One region of the Pseudoalteromonas sp. SS15 genome, then DNA from elsewhere that is predicted to be linked to it. Evidence: predicted binding sites of a transcription regulator. Region 1 holds the regulator's gene; the other holds the start of a gene.
What was found. Region 1 encodes NrdR, which represses ribonucleotide reductase genes. Its sites were predicted from a motif close to AAACACNANATNTNGTGTTT; they were not measured.

Region 1 (9,922 bases):
CTTCAGTAGAAGAAGTGCTTGAGCAAGAGATTGCAATGCCTAGCGTGTTACAAGATGCCTTAGATAAAAAGTGTTTAGCTGAGCCAATGCAAGCCGATTATACACAATTGAAAGCGGCTGTTTTTGCTAAATTACTGTAATTATTAATCGCCAAGGGTGAGCCTTTGTAGACTTAAAAAGTTGACCAAACTCACCCTATATAAATAACGCTTATTTATTCCCTTCTTATTTATTTGTTTTTTTAATGTTTAAATAAAAAAATATCATTACATAAACACTGTGAAATAAATTCAATCCCTGTTTAAATATGCTCAAGCCGAAATTATAGGCATCGGACGCATAACTGCGTACAATACAGCTTTTACTACCCTAAACGTGTACCTAGGAGACCCCATGTTAGAACGTAACATGAACATTGCAGATTTTGACCCTGAATTAGCAAATGCGATTGCACTTGAAACGACTCGTCAAGAAGAGCACATCGAGCTTATCGCTTCTGAAAACTACTGTAGCCCACGTGTTTTAGAAGCTCAGGGTTCTCAATTAACTAACAAATATGCTGAAGGTTACCCAGGTAAGCGTTACTACGGCGGTTGTGAGCACGTTGACGTTGTTGAGCAGCTGGCTATTGACCGTGCTAACGAGCTTTTCGGTTCAACTTATGCAAACGTACAACCACACGCTGGTTCACAAGCAAACGCGGCAGTATTCCAAGCGCTTCTTCAGCCACATGACACTGTATTAGGTATGAGCCTTGCACATGGTGGTCACTTAACACACGGTTCTCACGTAAACTTCTCTGGTAAAACGTACAACGCTATCCAGTACGGCCTTAACGAAGAAACGGGTGAGATCGATTACGCACAGGTTGAAGCATTAGCACTTGAGCACAAGCCAAAAATGATCATCGGTGGTTTCTCAGCATACTCAGGTATCGTTGATTGGGCTAAATTCCGTGAAATCGCAGATAAAGTAGGTGCTTACCTATTAGTTGATATGGCACACGTTGCAGGTCTTGTTGCTGCTGGTGTTTACCCAAGCCCAGTACCTCACGCACACGTTGTAACGACTACGACGCACAAAACTCTAGCGGGTCCTCGTGGTGGTCTTATCATCTCAGCTTGTGATGATGAAGAGATCTACAAGAAGCTAAACAGCGCAGTATTCCCTGGTGGTCAAGGTGGTCCTCTATGTCACGTTATCGCTGGTAAAGCGGTAGCTTTCAAAGAAGCACTACAGCCAGAGTTCAAAACTTACCAAGAGCAAGTTGTTAAGAATGCACAGGCAATGGTTGCTGTTCTTCAAGAGCGTGGTTATAAAGTTGTTTCTGGTAAAACAGACAACCACTTATTCTTATTAGACCTAATCGACAAAGACATCACAGGTAAAGATGCTGATGCGGCACTTGGTCGTGCAAACATCACTGTGAACAAGAACTCAGTACCAAACGACCCACGCTCACCATTTGTAACGTCTGGTCTTCGTATTGGTTCTCCTGCTATCACGCGTCGTGGCTTCAAAGAAGCTGAGTCAGCAGAGCTTGCAGGTTGGATCTGTGACGTACTAGACAACATCAACGATGAGTCAGTACAAGCAGAAGTAAAAGAGAAAGTAAAAGCTATCTGCGCTAAATTACCAGTTTACGCGTAATTTCGCTCACAAAATCAAAGAATTTTGTTATGATTAAGGCCGCATTTGCGGCCTTTTTTATATTTTTCACAAGTGATTATCTATGCATTGTCCATTTTGCACCGCTAAAGAAACAAAAGTCATTGATTCCCGTTTAGTCGGCTCAGGCCATCAAGTCCGTCGCCGCAGAGAATGTGTGTTATGTCATGAGCGCTTTACGACGTTTGAAGGTGCTGAATTAGTCATGCCGCGGGTAATTAAACAAGATGGTTCTCGAGAGCCATTCAATGAAGACAAATTACTAAATGGTCTGCACCGTGCATTAGAGAAACGTCCAGTTAGCACTGAGCAAATTGAAGAAGTCGTACATCAAATTAAATCGCAAATTCGTGCTACGGGTGAGCGTGAAGTGGCAAGCCATATGATTGGTGAATGCATTATGGAAGCGCTGAAAAAGCTCGATAAAGTGGCCTATGTCCGCTTTGCTTCCGTATACCGCTCATTTGAAGATATTAGAGAGTTTGGCGAGGAAATCGCGAGGCTTGGAGATTGATGTTTAGCGAGCAAGATAAAGAGTTTATGCAGCAGGCCATCGCACTTGCTGCAAAAGGCCGTTTTACCACCTCACCTAACCCTAATGTGGGCTGTGTCATCGTAAAAGATGGCAATATTGTCGGTCATGGCTATCACCAAAAAGCCGGTGAAGGTCATGCCGAAGTACACGCATTAAAGATGGCTGGAGACAAGGCAAGAGGTTCAACCGCCTATGTCACCTTAGAGCCATGTAGCCATTATGGTAGAACACCGCCTTGTGCTAAAGGTTTAATTGACGCTGGCGTTAGCCGCGTTGTTGCCGCCATGGTCGATCCTAACCCAGAAGTCGCAGGTCGCGGCTTACTTATGTTAGAAGAGGCAGGAATTGAAACTGCAGCAGGTTTATTTGAGCAAGCTGCAAGAGCACTGAATCCAGGTTTTTTAACTCGCATGGAAACGGGCTTGCCATATATCAGTTGTAAACTGGCAGCGAGTTTAGATGGTAAAACCGCATTAAAAAATGGTGAGAGTAAGTGGATCACCTCAAGTGCAGCTCGTCAAGATGTGCAGTTGTTACGTGCTGAGCACTGCGCCGTGTTATCGGGGGCTGATACTGTGCTGTTTGATGATGCTAAATTGAACGTACGACTTTCGGCAGAGCAGCTTGAGCTTGCGGAAGGGTTGTTGGTTCGCCAGCCTATTCGAGTGATCATCGATTCTCAAAATCGTTTGTCTCCAGACTTAGCATTATTCTCAATTAATAGTCCTATTATAATTTTAAGAACAAAAGCAGATACAACGCACCAGTGGCCAGAGCATGTCACAGAGCTGGTGGTTGACTCTATAAATGGTAAGGTTGATATCAAAAAAGCGTTAAAGCAATTAACTGCGCATGGTATCAACAGTGTATTCGTTGAAGCAGGCGCGACGCTTGCTGGTAAGTTTCACGAATTAAATCTTATCGATAATTATATTCTTTATTTAGCACCTAAAATTATGGGTCAAGACGCGCGAGGTTTATTTAACGTGCCAGAGTTGACGCAGATGGCAGATGTACAGAGCCTTCAATGGCACGATATTAAGCAAGTTGGCGATGATATTCGTTTAACAGCACGCAAAGTAGCGCAAAAAGGTTAAGTTTTATGTTTACAGGTATCATTGAAGCAACCGGTAAGTTGACTGAGTTGACACAAAATCAAGGCGACCTAACGGTTCGTGTAAGTAGCCCAAATTTAGACATGGGCGACGTACAGTTAGGCGATAGCATTGCCACAAATGGTGTGTGTTTAACGGTTGTTGAAAAATTTTCTGATGGTTTTCGTGCCGATGTTTCAAATGAGACCTTGAAATTGACGCAATTTGCTCAATATAAGCTAGGGCAAACAGTTAATTTAGAAAAAGCATTACAGCCTATTTCTCGTTTAGGTGGTCATTTAGTCTCAGGCCACATTGATGGCATTGCGACAGTCGTGGCGATTTCACCTAATGCCCGCGCAACCGAATATTGGTTAGAAGCGCCCAGTGAGCTGATGAAATATATTCCATATAAAGGCTCAGTAGCCATCGATGGTATCAGCTTAACTGTAAATGAAATTAAAGACTGTCAGTTTAAGCTGACAATTGTGCCGCATACAGCACAAGAGACAACCATTGCTGAATTTAAAGTGGGCAGTAAAATTAACTTAGAAGTGGATCAAATTGCACGTTATTTGGAACGCTTAGTACTTGGAGCTCAAGAGCCTGCACAAAGCTCTACTCTCACAATTAACTTATTGGCAAACGCAGGCTTTATTAAGTAGCGAATTAATTAAACAGGTAAATTATGAACTTGAACAGCGCACAAGAGATCATCGAAGACATTAAAGCCGGTAAAATGGTTATCTTGATGGATGATGAAGACCGAGAAAATGAAGGTGACTTAATCATCGCAGCCGAGCATATTTCAGCGGACGCCATAAACTTCATGGCAACCCACGGCCGTGGTTTAATTTGTTTAACTATGACTCAAGAGCGTTGTCAGCAGCTTGATTTGCCATTAATGGTGAGAAATAACGGCGCGCAATTCTCAACTAACTTTACGATGTCTATTGAAGCAGCAAAAGGTGTAACTACCGGTATTTCTGCCGCTGACCGTGCGCGTACAGTACAGGCAGCTGTTGCTAAAGGTGCAGTGCCAACAGACATCGTGCAGCCAGGTCATATCTTCCCAATTATGGCACAACCTGGTGGGGTATTAACGCGTGCTGGTCATACAGAAGCTGGCTGTGATTTAGCGCGTTTAGCAGGTTTAGAACCCGCTTCGGTGATTGTTGAGATCTTAAACCCTGACGGTACTATGGCTCGCCGCCCTCAGTTAGAAGTGTTTGCTAAAGAGCATGGTTTAAAAATTGGTACTATCGCCGATTTAATTGAATACCGTAACTTAAACGAAACGACCATAGAAAAAGTTGCGCAGTGTAAATTGCCAACTGAATATGGTGAATTCGATTTAGTTACTTATAAAGACACCATTGATAACCAGCTTCATTATGCTTTACTAAAAGGTGAAGTTTCAGAGTGTGATGCAACGCTCGTGCGTGTTCACTTACAAAGCACTTTCAATGATGTATTGCTATCAGACAGAGGCGCTGATAGAAGCTGGAGTTTACACGGTGCGATGAAGCACATCAGCGAAAATAATGGTGTGCTGGTTATTCTGGGTAAACAGGAACAACCTGAAGACATCGAGCACATGGTAAAAGCATTTGCTGCTCAAGATGCAGGCGAAACTGTGAATCAGCGTAAATTCCAAGGTACGTCTCGTACCGTTGGTGTTGGCTCGCAGATCTTAGCTGATTTAGGCATTCAAAAAATGCGCCTAATGAGTATGCCGAAAAAATATCATGCACTTTCAGGTTTCCACCTAGAAGTGGTTGAATACGTAGAGCCTAAATAATTGAATGAAAAAGCCCGTTGATGACAGCGGGTTTTGTTATTTGGGGTTAACCAAAACTGTGCTATTATGCGCGCCAATTTGGCAATTGCTTATTGCGTACTCGGCGCACTTTGATTGCAAAGTACGAAACATTAAGAAGATTAGGACCATCTAATGAAGATTATTGAAGGTAACAAATACGCTCCTGGCAAAAAATTTGCCATTGTTATTTCACGTTTTAATGATTTTATCGGTAGCAGCTTACTTGAAGGTGCTGTTGACGAGCTAAAGCGTGTTGGTGGTGTTAAAGAAGAAGACATCACTGTGGTATATGTACCAGGTGCCGTTGAGTTACCATTAGCAGCTAAGCGTTTAGCGATGAAGAAAGAGCATGATGCAATCATTGCATTAGGCGTTATCATCCGTGGTGGTACACCACATTTCGACCTAGTTGCTAACGAGTCTAATAAAGGACTTGCAAGCGTTTCATTAGACTATGATATTCCGGTAGCATTTGGTGTATTAACCACGGAAAGCATTGAGCAAGCCATTGAACGTGCGGGCACTAAGATGGGCAACAAAGGCGGCGAAGCAGCCCTTGGTGCACTAGAAATGGTGAACGTGCTAGAGCAAATTTAAGAGGATCCTCAGTGAAACCAGCAGCAAGACGTAAAGCACGTATATTAGCGCTTCAAGCCGTATACTCTTGGCAATTAAGTGGCAACCCGATTGCCGATATTGAGCAACAAATGTTGATCGAGAATGATGTATCTAAAGTAGACGTAGAATACTTTAAAGATCTTGCTCGCGGTGTTGCAGTAAACGTAAAACAATTAGATGAGCTTGTTAAGCCACATCTTTCTCGCCCATTTGAAGACTTAGATGAAGTTGAGCGTGCAGTTTTACGTTTAAGTGCATACGAACTTAAGTTCCGTGAAGATGTACCTTACAAAGTAGCAATCAATGAAGGCATTGAGCTTGCGAAAATCTTTGGTGCAGAAGACAGCCATAAGTTTGTGAACGGTGTTTTAGACAAAGCAGTTAAAGCAGTTCGCAAATAAAGGCAAACAATTTGGAGAGCCGGCTTAGGCCGGCTTTTTTATGTATGAAGGAATTTGAGTTAATCAATCGATTTTTCACCGGCCGTGGCATTACTCGACGTGATGTAGACTTAGGCATAGGTGATGATTGTGCCCTAGTTACTATCCCTGAAGGCTGCCAATTAGCGGTCACCACAGATACGCTGGTTGAAGGCGTTCATTTCTTTTCTGATATTTCACCCAAAGCCTTAGGACACCGAATTTTAGCGGTAAACTTAAGTGATTTAGCTGCAATGGGGGCAGAGCCTGCTTGGATATCAATAGGCTTAACGCTACCTAATGTTGATGAAACCTGGCTAGAACAGTTCACGGAAGGTATGCACGATATTGCTGAATACTATAACGTGCAACTAATTGGTGGTGACACCACGCAAGGTCCATTAACGATTACCGTGTGCGCTAAAGGTATCGTGCCAAAAGGCAAAGCACTGACACGCAGTGGCGCAAAAGTGGGCGACTGGCTGTATGTAACGGGCGACCTTGGTGATGCCGCTTTAGCAATTGAAGCGCGTAAACAGGGCTGGGAGCTAAGTGAAGCGCACCGAGCTTATGTGCAGAAAAAGTTTGATTATCCAGCCCCCCAAGTCGCAGCAGGCCAGGTTTTACGTGGTTTGGCGAATTCAGCCATTGATATTTCTGACGGTTTGCTGGCTGATTTGAATCATATCCTGACGCACTCAGGTGTTGGTGCGACTATTCATGCTGATAAAGTACCACTTTCAAATGCGCTTAAAAACTTGCCAGATGAAGAAGTACGTTTAATGCTGGCAATGGCCTATGGCGATGATTATCAGCTGTTGTTTACAGTGCCTGATAGTAATAGAGTAGCAGTAGAAAAGCGCTTGGCAGAATATGGGGTGACACCTACCTGTATCGGGCAAATTAACGCAAATGCTGGCGATGTATCGCTACTTTATAAAGATAAACCTTGGCCATTTCCCGCAACTGGCTTTGAACATTTTAGTTAGGAGTCAGTTTGGCTAAGCAGTACAAGTTTGATATTCGTAAACCTCACCAATTCTTTGGTTTGGGTTTTGGTTTAGGTCTCGCCCCGTTTGCCCCAGGCACATTTGGTACCTTAGGTGCGTTACCGCTTATTTTCATTACAGCTAGTTACCCATTATGGCTGCAATGTGTTTTTGCAGTTGTGATTAGTGTATTTGGTATTTGGGTGTGTGGACAAACGGCTAAAGATGTTCAAGTTCATGATCATCCAGCAATTGTTTGGGATGAAGTAGCTGGCTTTTACATTACCATGATAGGCGCAGCATTATCTTGGAAAGCGCTTCTAGTTGGCTTTTTATTATTCCGATTTTTCGATATTGCCAAACCAGGTCCAATCAGAATGTTAGACAAAAAGCTGCATGGTGGCTTTGGGATCATGGCGGATGACATTTTAGCGGGTATTTTTTCGTTGCTTTGTGTACAAGCTTTGTTTAAAACTGGTTTCTTAGTAGCTTAATCAATAAAAGATTGTGAGTGTATGATCAAAAAAACCTTGCTAGTGTCTTGGCTGTTTATACTGATGAGTTTTTCAGTCTCGGCTGCCATCAATGACTATATTGTGAAGCAATGGAATGTACAAAATGGCTTACCCTCACAATCAATTAAAAGTTTGATTCAAGACCAGCAGGGTTATGTATGGCTTGGCACTCAATTTGGCCTCAGTCGATTTGATGGCTATCAATTTCGAAATTTTACAACACAAAACACGCAATTCTTACAAACCAATGCCATTCATAAGTTACTGTTAGATAGACATGGTAAGTTATGGATAGGTACCAAGCGCGGTCTTCATCGCTTAAATCCCCACACGCTTGATGTTCAGTCATTTAATATCAAAGGACCTATTCTCGATATTGTTGAGGACAAGCAAGGTGACATCTGGGTTGCAGGTAATGGCCTATTTTACATCGGCAATGACCAACAAGCACAGCGTGCATTTGATTCAGCAGAAGATAAGAAAAAGTTTCCTGTTAACCGCATTAATCAGATTGTAGGTAGTGTGTCTAAAATCGCCCAAGGCACCGATGGTTTATGGTTGGTAAATGAGCGTAACCTTCTAAAAATAACCAAGTCAGCTACCAATCGTAGAGATGTATTTCGTCTTGAGCTTGGTTTTAGGTTAGCGCTACCAGAGCAATTAGCACAAACAATTGTGCATGATTTGGCATGGATTGAAGGGCGCTTGTATCTAGCGTCTGAACTCGGTGCTTACTTCTTAGATATAGACCAAGTGCTGAGACGTTATACCGAGCTTGGCAATGGCGCTGTTTACAAATTTATGTATGACTCAGATACAGGGTTATGGGCGTCTACTTCAACTCGCTTGATGTTCAGAGAGGGGATCTCTGATTGGCGTTATGTCGAACCAATTCATGCGGATCAGTCAATTTGGTTTTCAGACATGTTTAAAGACGCAGAAGGAAACATTTGGTTAGCCAGTCTGAACGAAGGGCTTTGGTTTGCGCACACAGGTAATATTGCGCGACATATGATTGATGGTAACAGTCAGCAAGGTATAACGGCAACGACCATAGATAACCAAGGTCGAACTTGGATGGCATCAAGAAGTGGTGTCGGTTACTTGAATAATGATGAATCATTACAAGTGGTTATTACCCCTGAAGAGTTAAAAAATAGCACAATATATGAGCTTGAATTTAGTGGTAATAGCTTGTTCATAGGAACTGAACGAGGTGCCATGATTTATGAGCAAGGGGTGCTACAGCTGTTACCGTTTCGAGAGTTACGACAAACGCCAGTCTTAGCCATAACACCGTCGCAGCGTGGCGGAATGTGGATAGGTACGGGTAGTGGTATGTACCGTCTTGAGTACTCGGGTTTAACACCGTTTGCTTACAATGCATTTTTAGGCAGTCAGTTTGTCACGTATATCAATGATCAGCCAAATGTCGGGTTCATAGGTACTAACAAAGGAGCCTATCAATTTAATCAAAAAGGCATTGAAAAGCTTGGTGGTCAAACGTCTCTAGAGTCCGCTTATGTTACCAGTATTTTATACATCCAAGGTGTGGCGACTTTAGTTGGTTCTTGGAATGATGGGTTATTTTATCGAACAGCAAAGGGGGATTGGTACCAACTAGATGCCTCAAATGGCTTACCACATGGCTCAATTTCTTCGCTTTATTATGATCAGCAACAGGCGCTTATTTGGGTCAGTACTCGAAAAGGTGTGTACCGTTTGCCCGCTGCGCAATTTACGCACCCAATAAACAATTTAAAAGTTGAGCAGGTTATTAGTCAATTTGACCGCCAGCTCGATGGCAAAGTCGGTCGTTGCTGCTCTGGTTTCGGTGGTGATGCAGTATTAGAAAAGCAAGGCGCTATTTGGTATCCAAGCTCTCAAGGGGCAGTTGAAATTCCCAAGAATGTTGAATTATTTGGTTCTAAAGATTTATCACCAAAACTGGAAGAGGTGATCACACAAGATCGAGCGATAGTCGCAAGTAAATTTGCTGAGCTACTTAAACTTGATACCAGTGAGCGAGATATCACGATTAACTACACCGCCATAGACTTTTATGCGCCAGCGAGTATCGAGTTTAGATATCGTTTAACTGGCAAAGAAAACACTGAATGGCGAGAAGTATTTAATCGTCGAGAAGCGATATATACGAACTTAGAGCCGGGTGTATATAACTTTGAACTACAAGTTAAGCGTAAAGGTGAAGGCTGGCAACAAGCTCGAAGCATTACACAGCGTATTGAGATCCCTAGGCGT
Region 2 (9,922 bases), on a different contig from region 1:
TGACTTGCGTCACACCATCAGCAAGTGCTGCAAGGAGCAAAATTCGGTTTGAAAGGCTTTTTGAGCCAGGTAAGGTTACTGAACCGCTTACCTTTTTAATTGGCTTTAAGGTAAGTTGTTCCATTAACTATTTTCCTGTGCAAATTTATCCATAAACGCGACTAGAGCTTCAATACCTTCTACTGGCATTGCGTTATAAATACTTGCACGCATACCGCCAACAAACCTATGTCCTTCAAGAGCTAACAATCCTGCGTTTTCAGCTTCAGCTAAGAACTTATCATTTAAAGCATCATCTTTTAACCAGAATGGGACATTCATCAATGAGCGACAGTGTGTAGCAACTTTATTAGAATAGAAGTCTGAGCTGTCAATATAGTCATATAGGATCGCTGCTTTTTTCTTATTATGCGCTTCCATTGCTTTAACACCACCGATTGACTCTAGGTATTGAAATACTTCATTTGCTAAATACCAAGCAAAAGTTGGCGGCGTGTTATACATACTGCCTTGTTTAGCTTCAATCGCATAGTCAAGTATAGCTGGACGTGGTAAGCCTTCTCGCTTTAACAAGGTTTTACGCACGATAACAATACATAAACCTGAAGGGCCGATATTTTTCTGAGCACCAGCATAAATTAAATCAAAATCATCTACATTGATTTCACGTGACAAGATCATTGAAGACATATCTGCCACGATCGGTGCATCGTGCTTTGGTACATCGTATATCTCAATACCGTCGATTGTTTCGTTAGGACAATAATGAATAAACGATGCTTTCTCTGGCAAGTTCCACTGTGCAACTGGCTGAATATCGAATTGACCATCTACATCAGTGCGAATATTAATGCCTTCTACTTCAGTAAATTTTGCACCTTCTGTCGTCGCGCCACTAGACCAAATACCATTCTCAACATAAACACCAGGAGCATCATCTAGGTGAAGATTTAAAGGCACAGCAGCAAATTGTCCACGACCACCGCCATGCATAAATAAAACTTCAAATTCATCTGAAATATTCATTAAACGACGAAGGCTTGCTTCGCACTCTTTTACCATTTCTAGGTAAGGCTGAGCTCTGTGGCTCACTTCCATGACAGATACACCTAGGTTCTGCCAATTTAAAAATTCTTGTTGTGCTTTTTTCATTACTTCTGGTGGCAACATTGCCGGACCAGCACAAAAGTTATATACCGTCATTTCCTCATTCCTAAACTGTATATTTGTGAACACATTGAGTTATCGTTATAAATAACTTCACGCTTTTTAGAGTTAAAAAAAGCGGCCGAAGCCGCTTTTTAAGATTTATTCACTCGGAGTATCTTCGCTACTCTCTTGTGTACCTTCTGGGTTATCTTGCACTACTGCTTCAGAACCGTCTTCAGGTAATTCATCAACTTCGATTTCCTCGATACGTTGTAAACCAACTACTTGTTCTTCGTCAATAGTTCTTATCAAAATAACACCTTGTGTGTTACGACCTACTGTAGAAACTTCGTTAACACGGGTACGCACAAGCGTGCCGCGGTTTGAGATAATCATGATTTCATGGTTATCTTCAACTTGCACCGCACCGACTACGTTACCGTTACGCTCCGATACCTTAATTGATACAACACCTTGTGTTGCACGGCTCTTCGCTGGGTAGTCTTCTAGTGGTGTACGTTTACCATAACCATTTTCAGTAACGGTCAAGATTGCACCGTCATTCTTAGGCACGATCAATGATACAACTTTAACACCGTCAGGCATCTTAATACCGCGAACACCGGTTGCTGTACGGCCCATAGGACGTAAGGCCAGCATTTCTTCGCCAGTTTCAGGGTCAATTTTAACTTCACCTGTTTCTGAATCACGAAGCTTTTCGTTGAATCGAACTACTTTACCGTGATCAGTGAATAGCATGATATCGTTGCTACCATCTGTGATGTCAGCGCCGATCAAGTTATCACCTTCGTTAAGGTTGATTGCAATAATACCGCTTGCGCGTTGACGGCTATACGCTGTTAAAGGTGTCTTCTTAACAGTACCGTTTGCCGTTGCCATCAATACATACTTGTCATCTTCATATTCACGAACTGGTAAAATGGTCGTGATACGCTCATCCGCTTCTAACGGTAACAAGTTAACGATTGGCTTACCGCGTGCTTGACGAGAAGCTAGAGGTAATTGATACACTTTCAACCAGTACATTCTACCAGCTGTTGAGAAACACAAAATGGTGTCATGTGTATTTGCAACTAACAAACGTTCGATGAAGTCTTCATCTTTCATCTTAGTAGCTGCTTTGCCTTTACCACCACGACGCTGCGCTTCGTAATCAGATAATGGTTGATACTTTACATAGCCTTCGTGAGAAAGTGTCACAACAACATCTTCTTCATTAATCAGATCTTCAAGGCTAATATCGTGGGCAGCAGCACTGATCTCAGTACGACGCTCATCACCATATTGCTCTTTGATTTCAACAAGCTCATCACGGATAACTTCCATTAATCTATCTGGTGAAGAAAGGATATAAAGCAGTTCAGCAATTAGGTCTAATAACTCCTGATATTCACCAAGGATCTTCTCGTGTTCAAGGCCTGTTAGCTTGTGTAAGCGTAAATCAAGAATAGCTTGTGCTTGTTGTTCAGATAAATAGTACTGACCATCGCGAATACCTAGCTCAGCAGCTAACCAATCAGGACGTGCAACATTGTCTTCACCAGCCTTTTCAAGCATGGCTTTAACTGTACCCAACTCCCAAGGACGAGCAACAAGCGCTTGTTTCGCTTCAGAAGGCGTTGGAGACTTACGAATTAACTCAATAATGGGGTCGATATTCGCAAGTGCAATTGCTAAACCTTCAAGTGTATGCGCTCTATCACGGGCTTTACGTAAATCGAATACCGTACGACGAGTAACAACTTCACGACGGTGGATAATAAACGCATCAAGCATTTCTTTTAGGTTGAAACACTTAGGTTGGTTATTATCTAGCGCAACCATATTCATACCGAATACAGTTTGCATTTGTGTTTGTGCGTAAAGGTTATTTAATAGAACTTCACCCACTTCACCACGCTTAACCTCAATAACGATACGCATACCGTCTTTGTCAGATTCGTCACGAAGTGCACTAATGCCTTCGATTTTCTTATCTTTTACAAGCTCAGCGATTTTTTCGATTAAACGCGCTTTGTTAACTTGATATGGAATTTCATGGACGATAATAGTCTCACGACCTGTTTTTTCATCCACTTCAATTTCAGCACGCGCACGAATGTAAATCTTACCACGACCCGTTTTGTATGCTTGTTCGATGCCCTTCTTACCGTTAATGATCGCGGCAGTTGGGAAATCTGGACCTGGGATATATTCGATTAACTCTTCAATCGTTAAATCAGGGTTTTGAATAAGCGCTAAACAGCCATTGATCACCTCAGTTAAGTTATGAGGTGGAATGTTTGTTGCCATACCTACAGCAATACCTGAAGAACCATTCACTAGTAAGTTAGGTACTTTAGTTGGTAATACATCAGGGATTTGCTCTGTACCATCATAGTTTGGTACATAGTCAACGGTTTCTTTTTCAAGATCGGCAAGCAGTTCATGCGACATTTTCGCCATACGCACTTCGGTATAACGCATCGCAGCTGCTGAGTCACCGTCAACAGAACCGAAGTTACCTTGACCGTCAACCAGCATATAACGTAGAGAGAAAGGCTGAGCCATACGAACAATCGTGTCGTATACAGCACTGTCACCATGTGGGTGGTATTTACCGATAACATCACCGACAACACGAGCCGACTTCTTATAAGGCTTATTCCAGTCGTTACGAAGCTCATTCATGGCAAATAATACACGACGGTGAACAGGCTTTAGACCGTCACGTACGTCTGGTAATGCACGACCTACGATTACACTCATCGCGTAATCTAGGTATGAATTTTTTAACTCGTCTTCGATATTGACCGGGAGGATTTCATTGGCGAGATCAGTCATTGATTGCACTTTCCTTCAGAGTCTATCTCTATTAGCACTATCAAGTGCCCTAGAGATTAAGTTATTATTAATATCAACGCCCATGCTAACACAGATTTATTATTATTACAGGCGCAAAATCCGTGTGATTTTGAAATAATCCAATTTAAATGCGCTCAGATTCACGAGGAAGTTTTTTATGACCGAGCATCAGAATGTAGATCCACAAGAAATTGCGAAATTTGAGAGCATCGCAGAAAGATGGTGGGATACAGAAGGAGAATTTAAACCCCTTCATGATATTAATCCGTTACGTCTCGATTTTATTAATGACAAATCTAATGGTTTATTTAATAAACAAGTTGTCGATATCGGCTGTGGTGGCGGTATTTTAACTGAAAGCATGGCGAAACTTGGAGCCAAAGCGACCGGTATAGACTTAGGCCAAGAGCCACTCAATGTTGCCAAACTGCACGCTTTAGAAGTGGGTGTAAAAGTTGACTATATAAAAGTACCCGCAGAAGAATTTGCCGCAAACAATACTGAGAAATTTGATGTAGTAACATGCATGGAAATGCTTGAGCACGTCCCAGATCCTGAATCTATTATTCAAGCTGCTGCACAAATGGCAAAGCCTGGCGCAAGTGTGTTCTTTTCAACGTTAAACAAAACCATTAAAGCGTATTTGCTTGCTATCGTCGGTGCTGAAAAAATTCTAAAAATGGTACCTGAGGGTACACATGAGCACGATAAGTTTATTCGCCCTTCTGTTTTAATCGGCTGGGCTGAAAAAGCAGGTCTTAAAGTTCGCGCCAGTGCGGGGATCAATTACAACCCAATCAATAAAACATTCACCTTGACTGATGATGTCAGTGTGAATTACTTACTACATTTCGAGAAACTTGATTAATGAAGGCTGTCATATTCGATTTAGATGGCACCCTACTCGACACCACTGACGACTTGGGGGCAGCTTTAAACCACGTTCTTGAAATAAATGGCCTTGCTGCTGTATCTCGAGAAGTATATAGCCCTGCTATTTCTGACGGCGTAAAAGCACTTTTAGAAGTTGGCTTTGGTAGTAGGCTCGCTGAATTTGATTTAGCTCGCTTAAGACAAGATGTACTTGATCGTTATGAAGCCAATATTGCAGTGCATACTAGTTGCTTTGACGGTGTACCAGAATTAATTCAGTCTTTGCATGATGATGATATAAAAGTCGCTATCATGACAAATAAGCCCACATTCCTGACTTTACCTCTTGTTGGACAAATTTCAGCACTTAAAGAAATTGAAGTTATTGTTTGTGGAGACACATTAGATGAAGCTAAGCCTTCACCTAAACCATTATTATATGCAGCGGAACAATTAGGCACTAGCTCATCCGAATGCCTTTATGTCGGTGATGCACAACGAGATATTCAAGCAGCAAAAGCGGCTGGTATGACTTCTGCCTGTGCGTTATGGGGATACATCCCTAGTCTTGAAGACGCCTACAGTTGGCAAGCAGATCTAAATTTAACTAACCCACTTTTAGTACTAGACCATATCTAGTGCTCATATTTACGCCAGAACACTATATCTAGTGTTTTGGCTCTTTCATCGCCACAAGCTGCTCATTAAGAAAACACTCTAAAAATTTTTTTATTTTCTTTAAAAATCGCATCATTTTTATTGATTTCCTGCTGAGGTTACTTGCGTCAAACCTCAAAAGGTTAATAGTTACTAACACTTTTTATTTATCCCAAACTTATCCACATTTGTGCATTTACCTTGCTATTGCAAATTAAATTGAACCCCACTATCTTGTGATCCCAATCAGAAGAACCACCATATATAGTGGTCAAAACCTGAGCTATTTTTCGCCAATTATTTTTTAAATATTCAATCCGAAGGATTACAGGCACAGCTATGAACCAACAGTTATCTGTCAGTAAAAGAAACGGCCGCAAAGAGCCGCTCGATCTCGATAAAATTCACCGCGTCATTACTTGGGCTGCAGAAGGCCTAGATAATGTTTCAGTTTCTCAGGTTGAATTAAAGTCACACATTCAATTTTATGATGGGATCCGTACTGAAGATATTCATGAAACTATCATTAAAGCTGCTGCCGATTTGATCGATAAAGACTCTCCAGATTACCAGTACCTTGCTGCGCGTTTAGCTATTTTCCACTTACGCAAAAAAGCATATGGCCAGTTTGAGCCGCCACGTTTATACGATCACATTACAAAGCTGGTTGAACAAAAGCGTTATGATCAACACCTTCTTATCGATTACACCGAGCAAGAAATTGACGAGCTTGATAACTACTTAGATCATAGCCGCGACTTAAACTTTAGCTATGCAGCTGTGAAACAGTTAGAAGGTAAGTACCTTGTACAAAACCGTGTAACTGGCGAAATCTATGAGAGCGCTCAGTTTTTATACATTCTTGTTGCTGCAAGTTTATTCTCTGATTACCCTAAAGAAACTCGTCTTGATTACATCAAACGTTTCTATGATGCGGTTTCTTTATTCAAGATTTCATTACCTACACCTATCATGGCTGGTGTTCGTACACCAACACGTCAATTCAGCTCTTGTGTATTAATTGAAACGGGTGATAGCTTAGACTCAATCAATGCGACTTCATCAGCTATCGTTAAATACGTTAGCCAACGTGCTGGTATCGGTATTAATGCGGGTCGTATTCGCGCGTTAGGCAGCCCAATTCGTAACGGTGAAGCTTACCACACAGGTTGTATTCCATTTTATAAGCATTTCCAAACGGCTGTTAAAAGTTGTTCCCAAGGTGGTGTGCGCGGTGGTGCAGCGACCTTATTCTACCCGCTTTGGCATTTAGAAGTAGAAAACCTACTGGTACTTAAAAACAACCGTGGCGTTGAAGAAAACCGTGTTCGTCACCTAGATTACGGTGTGCAGTTCAACAAAACGATGTACGCTCGCCTTATCAAAGACGACTACATCACACTATTCAGCCCGTCTGATGTGCCAGGTCTTTATGATGCATTCTTTGAAGATCAAGAAGAGTTCGAGCGTTTATATACGCAGTACGAGCAAGATGAGTCTATTCGTAAAAAGCGCATTAAAGCGATTGAATTATTCTCTATGTTTGCGCAAGAGCGTGCGAGTACAGGCCGCGTTTACTTACAAAACGTTGACCACTGTAATACACATAGTCCGTTTGATTCAAAAGTTGCACCTATTCGTCAGTCTAACTTATGTCTTGAAATTGCGTTGCCGACAAAGCCGCTTTCACATATTAATGACCCAGAAGGTGAAATCGCGCTGTGTACGCTATCAGCATTTAACCTTGGCGCAATCGAATCTCTAGATGAACTTGAAGAGTTAGCCGAGCTTGCCGTTCGTGCACTGGATAATCTATTAGATTTCCAAGACTACCCTGTTCCTGCTGCTCACACTGCAACTATGGGTCGTCGTACGCTAGGTATTGGTGTAATTAACTATGCTTATTATCTTGCGAAAAATGGCGTAAAATACTCTGATGGCAGTGCAAATAACCTAACACACCGCACATTTGAAGCGATTCAATACTATCTAATGAAAGCTTCAAATGAACTAGCGAAAGAGCGTGGTGCATGTCCTAAGTTCAATGAGACAACGTATTCAAAAGGTATTATGCCGATTGATACATACAAGCGTGACCTAGATAACATTTGTAGCGAAGAACTTCGTCTTGATTGGGATGCGCTACGCGCAAGCATTCAAGAGCACGGTATGCGTAACTCGACAGTATCTGCTCTGATGCCATCAGAGACCTCTTCACAGATCTCAAATGCGACAAATGGTATTGAGCCACCTCGTGGCCATATCAGTGTTAAGGCAAGTAAAGATGGTATCTTGAAGCAGGTAGTGCCTGAGTATGAAAAGCTAAAAGATCAATATGAGCTACTTTGGGACATCCCATCGAATGACGGTTACCTTGGTCTTGTTGGTATTATGCAGAAGTTTATAGACCAAACTATCTCTGCAAACACAAATTATGATCCAAGCCGCTTTGAAGGTGGTAAAGTACCAATGAAGTTGCTTCTTAAAGACCTGCTTACTGCTTATAAGTTGGGTGTTAAGACACTTTATTATCACAATACACGTGATGGTGCGTCAGACTCTCAAGACGAATTAAAACCAGAAATTGAAGATGATGGCTGCGAAGGCGGCGCGTGTAAAATTTAATTAAGACGTGAGTAAGCAGTGTGCTTACTCATTTTTTTGCGTTATCGAGTATTATTAAATATGTCTTATTCTACATTTAGCAGAAATCATAACGACCAGTTAAAAGAACCAATGTTTTTTGGTCAAACTGTAAACGTGTCACGTTATGACCAGCAGAAATACCCTATTTTTGAAAAGTTAATTGAAAAGCAGCTTTCGTTTTTCTGGCGTCCAGAAGAAGTTGATGTGTCTAAAGACCGCTTAGATTTCCAAGCGTTGCCTGAACATGAAAAGCACATTTTCTTAAGCAACTTGAAATATCAAACATTGCTTGATAGTGTTCAAGGCCGTTCGCCAAACGTTGCATTATTACCTATCGTTTCAATCCCTGAGCTTGAAACTTGGATTGAAACTTGGGCGTTCAGTGAAACAATTCACAGCCGTTCATATACACATATTATTCGTAACGTCACGCAGTCACCTGAAGTTATCTTTGACGACATCGTAAGCAACGATAAAATCAATGAGCGTGCTGACGCGGTTACTAAGTATTATGACGAATTAATCGAAAAGGTTTCTATTTATAACCTTTACGGTGAAGGCAAGCATGTCATTAATGGCGAAGAAGTTCGAATTAACTTATTTGAACTTAAGAAACTGCTTTATCTTTGCATCATGTCTGTAAACATTTTAGAAGCTATCCGCTTCTATGTCAGCTTCGCTTGTTCATTTGCTTTTGCAGAGCGTGAACTGATGGAAGGTAACGCAAAAATCATCAAGCTTATCGCCCGTGACGAAGCCCTTCACCTTTCTGGTACTCAGCATATTCTAAATATTATGCAAGAAGGTAAAGACGATCCTGAGATGTCTATTGTTGCTGCGCAATGTGAAGCCGAAGCAATTCGTATGTTCGAAGAAGCTGCACAGCAAGAGAAAGAATGGGCTGAATATCTGTTTAAAGACGGTTCCATGATTGGTTTAAACAAAGACATTCTTTGCCAATATGTTGAATACATTACGAACACTCGTATGTCAGCTGTTGGTTTAAAGCCTATCTTTGAAACGAAGAGTAACCCAATCCCTTGGATCAATGCCTGGTTAGTATCAGACAACGTTCAAGTTGCTCCGCAAGAAGCTGAGATCAGCTCTTACCTAGTCGGCCAAATCGACTCTCAGGTCGATGCATCTGACTTCGGTGATTTCGATTTATAATGAACTCGAAACCTAGTTCCAAAATATCTATTGAAGAACATTCTGAGCCGCTTACATTTGCGGCTCAGTGCCCTTCCATACTTGATGCACTCGAAAAAGCAAATATCGAAGTCACTTATCAATGTAGAGAAGGCTTTTGTGGTGCATGTAGAGCCAAACTTAACTCAGGTGAAGTGATTTACAACCAAGAGCCGTTAGCATTTGTAAGAGATGGTGAAGTATTAATGTGTTGCTCTAAACCTTTAACTGATATTTCAATCACATTACTCTAGTTTTAAAAAAGTTGTTTTACTTCTGTTTGGTAGTAACCTGACTTATCACTCACACTCATCGAATTCTGTTCAATTAGAATATTCCAGTGCATACTATTGGTTAGGTTTGTTTTTAGTTCTTCTATGAAGCTTGCTTTAAGGGTGAAAATACTAATATTGTGATGCTGTATTAAGTGTGGTGATACTTCTTCGTACCAGCCCTCACCGTCGATAGTTAAAATCAAAAGTTTATCGTAAAGTTTACATAGCCTGTTGATTTCGCTTATGTCTAACTCTGATACATATAATGC

Region 2: the regulator NrdR is predicted to act here: its motif matches at 5,798-5,817, upstream of nrdA (class 1a ribonucleoside-diphosphate reductase subunit alpha).

The regions. Positions count from the first base shown of each region.
Region 1 is NZ_JBMMUD010000002.1:371,898-381,819, reverse strand. Features, by position in the region: gene thrC (threonine synthase) at 1-140, shown strand, start outside; gene glyA (serine hydroxymethyltransferase) at 394-1,650, shown strand; gene nrdR (transcriptional regulator NrdR) at 1,733-2,182, shown strand; gene ribD (bifunctional diaminohydroxyphosphoribosylaminopyrimidine deaminase/5-amino-6-(5-phosphoribosylamino)uracil reductase RibD) at 2,182-3,300, shown strand; gene AAEU28_RS05995 (riboflavin synthase) at 3,306-3,962, shown strand; gene ribBA (bifunctional 3,4-dihydroxy-2-butanone-4-phosphate synthase/GTP cyclohydrolase II) at 3,986-5,098, shown strand; gene ribE (6,7-dimethyl-8-ribityllumazine synthase) at 5,252-5,716, shown strand; gene nusB (transcription antitermination factor NusB) at 5,728-6,138, shown strand; gene thiL (thiamine-phosphate kinase) at 6,183-7,145, shown strand; gene AAEU28_RS05970 (phosphatidylglycerophosphatase A) at 7,154-7,639, shown strand; gene AAEU28_RS05965 (diguanylate cyclase domain-containing protein) at 7,664-9,922, shown strand, end outside.
Region 2 is NZ_JBMMUD010000001.1:121,844-131,765, reverse strand. Features, by position in the region: gene aroA (3-phosphoshikimate 1-carboxyvinyltransferase) at 1-124, opposite strand, end outside; gene serC (3-phosphoserine/phosphohydroxythreonine transaminase) at 124-1,203, opposite strand; gene gyrA (DNA gyrase subunit A) at 1,309-3,993, opposite strand; gene ubiG (bifunctional 2-polyprenyl-6-hydroxyphenol methylase/3-demethylubiquinol 3-O-methyltransferase UbiG) at 4,172-4,882, shown strand; gene AAEU28_RS00540 (HAD family hydrolase) at 4,882-5,526, shown strand; gene nrdA (class 1a ribonucleoside-diphosphate reductase subunit alpha) at 5,884-8,169, shown strand; gene nrdB (class Ia ribonucleoside-diphosphate reductase subunit beta) at 8,230-9,360, shown strand; gene yfaE (class I ribonucleotide reductase maintenance protein YfaE) at 9,360-9,632, shown strand; gene AAEU28_RS00520 (YaeQ family protein) at 9,635-9,922, opposite strand, start outside.